DNA from 2 places in the Bacillus sp. 9.4 genome. Region 2 is predicted to be linked to the other one. Evidence: riboswitches for the same ligand, from Rfam matches in the RefSeq annotation. Region 2 holds a riboswitch; the other holds the start of a gene.
What was found. Region 2 has a riboswitch for thiamine pyrophosphate ahead of ylmB (N-formyl-4-amino-5-aminomethyl-2-methylpyrimidine deformylase). Riboswitches for the same ligand answer to the same signal wherever they lie in the genome.
Positions count from the first base shown of each region.

Region 1: another riboswitch for thiamine pyrophosphate. It lies ahead of thiC (phosphomethylpyrimidine synthase ThiC); the one in region 2 lies ahead of ylmB (N-formyl-4-amino-5-aminomethyl-2-methylpyrimidine deformylase).

Region 1 covers NZ_JBVFMU010000002.1:1,029,534-1,034,373, reverse strand. The annotation lists gene spo0M (sporulation control protein Spo0M) at 18-794, opposite strand; gene ACZ07B_RS11925 (hypothetical protein) at 936-1,139, shown strand; gene ACZ07B_RS11920 (spore coat protein) at 1,224-1,490, opposite strand; gene ACZ07B_RS11915 (Type 1 glutamine amidotransferase-like domain-containing protein) at 1,532-2,224, shown strand; TPP riboswitch at 2,293-2,400, shown strand; gene thiC (phosphomethylpyrimidine synthase ThiC) at 2,532-4,304, shown strand; gene ACZ07B_RS11905 (FAD-binding oxidoreductase) at 4,342-4,840, opposite strand, start outside.
Region 2 covers NZ_JBVFMU010000002.1:372,162-377,001, reverse strand. The annotation lists gene spoIIGA (sigma-E processing peptidase SpoIIGA) at 1-586, shown strand, start outside; gene sigE (RNA polymerase sporulation sigma factor SigE) at 649-1,368, shown strand; gene sigG (RNA polymerase sporulation sigma factor SigG) at 1,508-2,290, shown strand; gene ACZ07B_RS08425 (ABC transporter ATP-binding protein) at 2,438-3,232, shown strand; TPP riboswitch at 3,245-3,346, shown strand; gene ylmB (N-formyl-4-amino-5-aminomethyl-2-methylpyrimidine deformylase) at 3,435-4,715, shown strand; gene ACZ07B_RS08415 (YlmC/YmxH family sporulation protein) at 4,798-4,840, shown strand, end outside.

The DNA.
Region 1 (4,840 bases), 660 kb from region 2:
TCGGCTCCTTTTTATACTTACTCAGCGTATTGGTCTAAGATCTCTTCTAGCACCTCTTCTAGCTCTTCTGTATCTTCAAGCTCTGATTGGCTGAAACGGACGCGTACAAGCTGTTCTCCGTCATTATACATCTCTTCCAGCCACCCTCGGAGTCCTCTTGCTCTGCGGTCGACTTCGAAAATGATTTCCAAACCGTCTTCGTCTAAAAGGAAAATGAGCTCTAATTCATCAAGCATCTGACGATAATATCCGGAAGTCGGAACGAATTCGAATTCCTGAACGAACGGAAGACGACGCTGGAAGTAGGGCGCTTGTTCGCAGTCTGCTTCGTTAAGACGGAAGCCCAGGTTTTCGATTGCTTCAAGCACATTTTCAATCCAAGGGTGCGCTTCAACGAAAATGCGGTCATGATCGGATTTATCGATACCGCCTTGAATGTCAAGGTCTGTCACCACGGCAACCTCTACTTTCCCTACAGTGATCGGCGTATCTAGAGGCAGAGTGAATGTGAACGGAAATTGATGCTCTTCACCAGGCTGAATGGTAAATGAACCAGTGACCCGGAAAGAATGAATTGTAGCGTATTTCCGGTGCTCTTCATCGTCTTTTACAATGACATACCGTGTACTAAGCTGTAAATCGATATAACGGATGTCCTGAGCGATTTTTCCGCCTTTGACATGTACAGTTCCCTGTACTTCTTCTCCAGGAAAATATGCGTCTTTCTCTAAAATAGTATCAACTTTTGCTGCTCCAATTCCGGCACTTGCCGCAAGCTTCTTAAAAAGTGACATGTTAGATCTTCCCCTTTTTCTTTTTTCTCAACAGATATACGTAAGAAGGAGGAAAAAAGATTCATCTGATTCATACTTTTTTCCTATTATTCGTCTCGGCCTAGGGACAGACTAAGAATAATATTGAAAATAAAGGAGTGGATGGAAGTGAATAAAGAAAGTTTGGTTGCAGATGAATTACACAGAATGTTTTTGGCTGGTGAACTGCAAATCACTGTAGAGGAGGATATAAACAATATTTCCGAAAGGCTGAGAAACGGCGATCTTAGTTTAGACCGATTAAGCGGTGAAGACACGTTTATAAAAGAAACAATAAATGAGGCTTTAAGAAGAGTGGAGCAATAAAAAAGAGACGGGATCTCATCTTTGAGATCCCGTCTCTTTTTGTGGTCTTTGCTGTAAGATAAAAGCGAATCAATTTGGAATTGCTCACCCGAGCCATCCCTTTTCTAACAGAAGATCTGACAGTTCATCATGGAGATATACAGTTGTATCTAATTGATCATACAATGCTCTTCTGATGTGGGGATTTTCGGCTTCTGTTATTGCGACAGTGTATTTGTTAATGCTGGTTTTTATTGTTGTTAACAAATCAAGAATATCTTTGGGACTTTGTTCAATGGGAAACCACCTCCTTTGTTTTTTTAGCAGCTCCTGATAAGAAAGTTTTTGACTTTGTTTCTTGCTTCTATACAAAATGCTATAATAAGCAACAAATTTTGTTGGGGGGTGTGATGATGAAGCAGATTATTGCGATGGGGGGCGGGGGTTTTTCGATGGATCCGGATAATTTGTCCCTCGATCAATATATCCTCAATCAATCAAAACGAGAGCAGCCTCGTATTTGTTTTTTGCCGACGGCGAGCGGAGATTCCCAAAACTATATTCAGCGGTTTTATCATGCATTTCAAACACTGGATTGTGTGCCGTCTCACTTATCTTTGTTTAAGCCGCCATCAACAGATTTAGCTTCTTTTGTTATGGAAATGGACGTGATTTATGTTGGCGGTGGAAATACGCGGAATTTACTTGTGTTATGGAAAGAGTGGGGGCTGGATCATATTCTCAGGGAAGCATGGAAGAACGGTGTGGTTATAGCTGGATTAAGTGCCGGTGCGATCTGCTGGTTTGAAGAAGGGGTGACAGATTCAGCCGGACCGCTGACAAGTTTGAAAAGTTTAGGTTTTTTGCAAGGGAGCTTTTGTCCCCATTATGACGGGGAAAAGGATCGGAGACCGGCATACCACCAGCTGATATCTAACAAGTTCTTATGCAGTGGCTATGCAGCGGATGATGGGGCTGCTCTCCATTTCATAAATGATCAGCTGTTTCAGACTGTGAGTTCAAGGTCGGGTGCAAAGGCATATCGGGTGATGATGGCTGAACATGAAATAGCTGAAATCCCGTTGCCTGTCAAATATTTAGGGTGAATTGGCTGAATATTACCTATATTCCTCTTTTTTTCAGATTGATTTTATGTTAAGATGAGTGCGAAATCAATAGTTACTGGGGGTGCCCGCTTTCGGGCTGAGAGAGAAGGTAAGCTTCTTAACCCTTTGGACCTGATCTGGTTCGTACCAGCGTGGGGAAGTAGAGGAATAGTTTTTGTTATTGTCGTGCTGGGCAATAATATGTTTCTTTCTGACTGTAACCGGGTTCATTTATATGAATCCGGTTTTTTGTGCTGGTTATGGGCTTGATTTTGTCCTTTCAAACGTAGAGAGGGGAAGGAAAGTAATGCAAAACAATTCAGTGCAGCAAGCCAACATTTCCATTATGTCAAGTTTTTCAGGCAGCAAGAAGGTATACGTGGAGGGTTCTTCTTCGGACATCCAAGTGCCGATGAGGGAGATTGCATTGAGTCCGACGACGGGATCGTTCGGCGAAGAGGAAAACGCGCCTGTGCGTGTCTATGATACAAGCGGACCGTATACGGACCCTGAAGTAACCATTAATATTCAAGAAGGATTAAAGCCGCTCCGCCAAAAATGGATCACAGAGCGCGGTGACGTGGAAGAGTATGAAGGTCGGGCTATAAAACCAGAAGATAACGGTTATAAAAAAGCAAATCCAAACGTAAGCTACCCAGGATTAAAGCGGAAACCGCTGAGGGCGAAGGCAGGTCAAAATGTCACACAAATGCACTATGCAAAAAAGGGGATCATTACACCTGAGATGGAATTTATCGCCATTCGTGAGCATGTGTCTCCTGAATTCGTCAGAGACGAGGTAGCCAGCGGCCGGGCGATTATTCCTTCAAACATTAATCACCCTGAAAGTGAGCCAATGATTATCGGCCGGAATTTTCATGTGAAGATTAATGCGAATATCGGGAATTCAGCGGTTACGTCATCCATTGAAGAAGAAGTGGAAAAAATGACGTGGGCCATCCGCTGGGGAGCAGATACAATGATGGATCTCTCTACCGGAAAAGATATTCATACGACGCGTGAATGGATTATCCGCAATTGCCCCGTGCCTGTGGGAACTGTTCCGATTTATCAGGCGCTTGAAAAAGTAAACGGCGTAGCGGAGGATTTAACGTGGGAGATTTATCGTGATACGCTAATCGAGCAGGCAGAGCAGGGAGTGGATTATTTTACGATTCACGCGGGTGTTTTGCTTAGGTATGTGCCGCTGACTGCCAAACGGACAACTGGTATTGTGTCACGCGGGGGAGCGATTATGGCGCAGTGGTGTCTGGCTCATCATCAAGAAAGCTTTTTATACACACATTTTGAAGAAATCTGTGAGATTATGAAAACGTATGATATTGCTTTCTCTCTTGGGGATGGTTTGCGTCCCGGATCAATTGCTGATGCCAATGACGAAGCGCAGTTTGCTGAATTAGAGACGCTTGGAGAGCTGACGCAAATTGCCTGGAAGCATGATGTTCAGGTGATGATTGAGGGTCCTGGACATGTTCCGATGCATAAAATCAAAGAGAACGTCGATAAACAAATGGACATTTGTAAAGAAGCGCCTTTTTACACATTGGGGCCGTTGACAACGGATATTGCCCCGGGATATGACCATATTACTTCAGCGATCGGAGCGGCGATGATCGGTTGGTACGGGACAGCAATGCTTTGTTATGTAACGCCGAAGGAGCATTTAGGGCTTCCAAACCGTGATGATGTTCGTGAAGGAGTCATTACATATAAGATCGCTGCGCACGCTGCGGACCTTGCAAAAGGGCATCCCGGAGCGCAAATCCGGGATGATGCGTTATCGAAAGCCCGTTTTGAATTCCGCTGGCGGGATCAGTTTAATTTATCTCTTGATCCGGAGAGAGCACTTGAATACCATGATGAAACCCTGCCTGCTGAAGGAGCAAAAACCGCTCACTTTTGTTCCATGTGCGGTCCGAAATTTTGCAGCATGAGAATTTCACAGGATATTCGGGATTATGCGAAGAAAAACGATCTCAGTGAAGCAGAAGCCATAAATAAAGGATTAAAAGAAAAAGCAAAAGAGTTTGTCGATACGGGAAGCAATTTATATCAATGAAAAAGATGAAGATGGAGAATGCTCCATCTTCATTTTTTTAGAAAAACAGAGAGCGTCGAAGCGGCGGAATGCTCTGTTCAAAACGGAAAACATTTTCTGGATCATATTTCGTTTTGACACGGCGGAGGCGTTCTACGTTTTCGCCGTAATATGTTCTTGGCCAGTTTCTGATTTCAATATCTGGCCAATTTACGTAGTCTCCCATCGTTTCTCTCGAAAGGGACGTTCTCAGCCCCTCAATCCAGCGGACGTTTTGTCTTTTTTCTCCAGGGGATGTCCAGTTTGTTAAGTATTCCTGGGCAATGATTGCGTCACGATAATAAAATGCCGTTTGGTCGGGAGCGATCCGTCCGGCTGCCCCGCCGAGTGCTTGCTGCCAGACACTGGCGTTTTGATTCGGAGCGTGCTCTAAAAAGTGTTTTATTGTTGAAATCGCACGTTCTGATAATGGCTTTTCAATGAAAGAGCCGGAGCGTTTCATTTTTTGAGGCTGATTGCCTCCCGGGCTGTTAAAAAAGGTTACCGCTTCGATGAAC
Region 2 (4,840 bases):
TCAAAACGGTGTTATGATTACCAATCAAACAGGGTTTGGAGACCCGATCAGCTGGTTGTTTATTGTTGGGGGCTTTCCAGTATTATGGTTTTTTTCTAAAAGAAGAATTGAAGATATTGAAACAAAAAACATTCAATATGAGGAACGAGTCAGCGTGCAGGCAGATTTGGGCAGCCAAACACTTCATGTCAGAGGCCTAATTGATTCCGGTAATCAGCTGTACGATCCTCTTACAAAAACACCGGTAATGATCATTTACATTGATAAACTGGAGCCGATTTTCGGAACAGCCGAAACGATGATCATTCGAAACACAGACCCATTGGAAGCCATCGAACAGCTCGATGATTCCTTTCGCTTTTTAGATAAAATGAGGTTGATTCCATACAGGGGAGTTGGTCAGCAAAATCAATTTTTATTATGCGTTAAACCGGATCACGTAACGATTATGACAAAAGAAGAAATGATTTCTGCAGATAAATGTTTAATCGGCATCAGCACAACAAAGCTGTCGGCAGATGGAGAGTTTGACGCGATTATTCATCCGAAAATGCTTTCGGGCAAGGCTGTCAAACACGTTTCATAATGTTCGCAAATGTCCGTTACTTATCATACTCAAACGGCGTGACATTTAGAAGGGAGAGGAAGATGAAAAAACTGAAATTACGGTTGACGCACCTCTGGTATAAGCTGCTGATGAAACTTGGGCTGAAAAGTGATGAAGTCTATTACATAGGCGGGAGTGAAGCCCTGCCGCCTCCATTATCTAAAGATGAGGAGCAGGTTTTGTTAATGAAGCTCCCAAACGGCGATCAGGCGGCGCGCGCCATTCTAATTGAACGCAATTTGCGTCTGGTCGTATATATCGCCCGTAAATTTGAAAATACGGGAATTAATATAGAGGATTTAATCAGCATCGGTACCATCGGTCTAATCAAAGCTGTGAATACATTCAATCCAGAAAAGAAAATCAAGCTTGCTACCTATGCCTCTCGGTGTATAGAAAATGAAATCCTGATGTATTTAAGAAGAAATAACAAAATCCGTTCAGAGGTTTCCTTTGATGAACCGCTTAATATTGATTGGGACGGCAATGAGCTTTTGCTTTCTGATGTACTCGGCACTGACGATGACATCATCACTAAAGACATAGAAGCTAACGTCGATAAAAAGCTTTTGAAAAAAGCGCTTGAACAGCTTAATGAGAGAGAAAAGCAAATCATGGAGCTGCGGTTTGGGCTTGTCGGTGAAGAAGAAAAAACCCAAAAGGATGTAGCGGATATGATGGGGATTTCTCAGTCTTATATTTCGCGGCTTGAGAAAAGAATTATAAAAAGGTTGAGAAAAGAGTTCAACAAAATGGTGTAAAAAATTTTATGGTTAAAACCCCTTGATTTTACAGGGATTTCCTGATTTCGACGGTTTTTCGGTCTGAGTGCAGTGCATATTTTTCCCACCCAAGGAGATACTTAACGTTGTACAGCAGCTCCTGTAGGGAGGGAAAAAAGTGTCGAGAAATAAAGTCGAAATCTGCGGGGTGGATACCTCCAAATTACCAGTACTCAAGAATGAAGAGATGAGAAAGCTGTTTAGGCAGCTGCAGGATGAAGGCGATGATTCAGCAAGAGAAAAGCTTGTAAACGGGAACTTGCGTCTTGTCTTAAGTGTCATTCAACGATTTAATAACAGAGGGGAGTATGTTGATGACTTATTTCAAGTCGGCTGCATCGGACTAATGAAATCCATTGATAATTTTGACCTAAGCCACAATGTTAAGTTTTCAACATACGCTGTACCTATGATTATCGGAGAGATCCGCAGGTATTTACGCGATAATAACCCGATCCGTGTCTCAAGATCACTCCGGGACATCGCTTACAAGGCGCTTCAGGTAAGAGAGCGGTTAATCAGTGAGACAAGCAAGGAGCCGACTGCAGAAGACATCGCAAAAGTTCTTGAAGTACCGCATGAGGAAATTGTATTTGCGCTTGATGCCATCCAGGATCCGGTTTCTCTATTTGAACCGATCTATAACGACGGCGGAGACCCGATCTATGTGATGGACCAAATCAGTGATGAGCGTAACACAGATTCACAATGGATTGAAGAGCTGGCTTTAAAAGAGGGCATGAGAAGGCTGAACGATAGGGAAAAAATGATTTTGAGAAAGCGATTCTTCCAAGGGAAAACCCAAATGGAAGTCGCCGAGGAAATCGGAATTTCTCAAGCGCAGGTGTCCAGACTTGAAAAAGCGGCTATCAAACAAATGAATAAAAATATTCATCAATAATGAAAAGCCTTTAAAACGATGTTGTTTTAAAGGCTTTTCTATTGATTACGGATGGTTTACGTTTTGGAAAAAGTAAGGTATCCTAGTTCGTACAAAGTTTTATGAAAATTAAAACAATTATAAAAGGCAATAAAGAGGAGGACCACGATGATTTTGCAGCTTGACAATGTCTCACTAAAACGGAATGGGAAATGGATACTGAGAGATATTCATTGGAAGGTGGAAGAAAAGGAAAATTGGGTGCTTTACGGCCTAAATGGCGCCGGGAAGACAGCGCTGTTAAATATGCTTTGCTCATATTATTTTCCAACATCAGGCGAGATGCAGGTGCTCGGCCATGAATTTGGCAAAACAGAGCTTGGGGAAAAGCTCAGACGTAAAATTGGCCTCGTCTCAGCAGCTCTTCAGCAAAAATTGTATCCGGCAGATTCAGCCTTTGAAATTGCTTTGAGCGGAGCTTACGCTTCGATTGGGTTATATGAAACGCCAAGTAAGGAAACCAGGGAAAAAGCGATAGGTTTGTTAGAGGACTTGGGAGCAATTGAATATGCCGATCGCCGCTATGAAACCCTTTCTCAAGGGGAAAAACAAAGAGCATTGATTGCTAGAGCACTAATGGCCGATCCGGAGCTGCTGATACTGGATGAACCAGTCACAGGACTGGATTTTATTGCCCGGGAAAAGCTGTTAGATACGATTACATACATTGCAAACAAAGAAAATGCACCATCTATCCTTTATGTGACTCATCATGCTGAAGAAATTTTGCCTGTCTTTGATAAAGCCCTTTTATTAAAACAGGGAGAGGTCTTTGGATCCGGAGAAATAAAGGAAATGCTTACTGATCAAATACTTTCCGCTTTTTTTGATACGCCAATCCATGTATTATGGAATCAGGATCGGCCGTTTTTAACAAGAGCTGAGCCGATAACGAATGCCTGACAAACATATATAGATTCATCCTAGGGGTGCTTTGCGAAGCTGAGAGAGACTTTGTCTCAACCCTTTTGACCTGATCTGGATCATACCAGCGGAGGGAAGCGGTGAAAAGCGGAGTACATCGGACTCCGTTTGTTTTGTATTAAGCCGTTTCATCACATTTGAAACGGCTTTTTTGATTTTAAAGAATAGGAGCGGATTTACATTGGATCAACAAATAGACTCTTTGCTCAAAAAAGTGGAAGAACAAAAGGAGGAGCTTATTCAGCTTGCAAAAACGCTGATTTCTTATCAAACACCCGCTCCGCCTGCAAGAAATACAGAGGGCATTCAGTCATGGATTGCGGGATTTTTAAATGAATTGGGATTCTCGATCGACAAATGGGATGTGTACCCTGGAGATCCCAATGTTGTAGGGAAGCTAAAAGGAACAGATTCAGCAGATTATTATAGCCTGATTATCAATGGCCATGTAGATGTGGCAGAGGTAAAAGAGGATGAAGAATGGGAGCATAATCCATTTCATCCAATTGAAAAAAACGGTCTCTTAATCGGTCGAGGCGCTTCCGATATGAAGGGCGGAATGGCGTGTGTGTTGTTTGCTGTCAAATTGATTCGTGAAGCAGGAATTGAACTTCCCGGTAATCTGATTCTGCAATCGGTTATCGGGGAGGAAGTTGGAGAAGCCGGCACACTTGAATGCTGCAAGAGGGGCTACCACGCTGATTTTGCAATTGTCGCCGATACGAGCGATATGCATATTCAAGGCCAAGGCGGTGTCATTACAGGCTGGATCGAAATCAAAAGCAGTCAAACATTTCATGATGGAACGAGAAGGAATATGATTCACGCAGGCGGAGGAACATTCGGAGCAAGCGCAATTGAAAAAATGGCAAAAATCATTGCGGGGCTCGGTGAACTTGAGCGCCACTGGTCTATTATGAAAAGTTATCCTGGTTTTAAACCCGGCACAAATACGATTAACCCGGCAGTTATAGAAGGCGGCAGACATGCGGCTTTTATAGCGGACGAATGCCGGCTGTGGATCACAGTCCATTTTTATCCGAATGAAACCCATGACCAAGTGGCAGAGGAAATAGAAGATTACGTCAATCGGCTGAGTGACAGTGATATTTGGCTTAGGGAAAACCGCCCTGTATTCAAGTGGGGAGGCTCATCTATGATAGAAGACAGAGGAGAAATTTTTCCGGCATTGGAAGTGGACCCTGGCCACCCAGGCGTCTTAGCGCTAACTGCCTCTCATGAGAAAGTGAAACGGGAGTGTCCAATTATTGACGTTTCTCAATCAGTTACAGATGGCGGATGGCTGTATGATGCCGGTATTCCATGCGTAATATACGGTCCTGGAGATCTGCACAATGCACACTCTGTGAACGAGAAGGTATCGATTGAGCAGCTAGTAGAGTATACAAAAATTATACTCGATTTTATCATCAGCTGGTGCAGCCGGAAAAAAGAACAATGACATGAAAATTTCTTCTTGCTGACAAGGTTCAGCCTGCCCGTTCATATACTTGAACAAAAGGACGGAAAAAGGACGTGATGGAATGATCAGCATTTCAGAATTTCAGGTAAAGGATGTCGTCAATG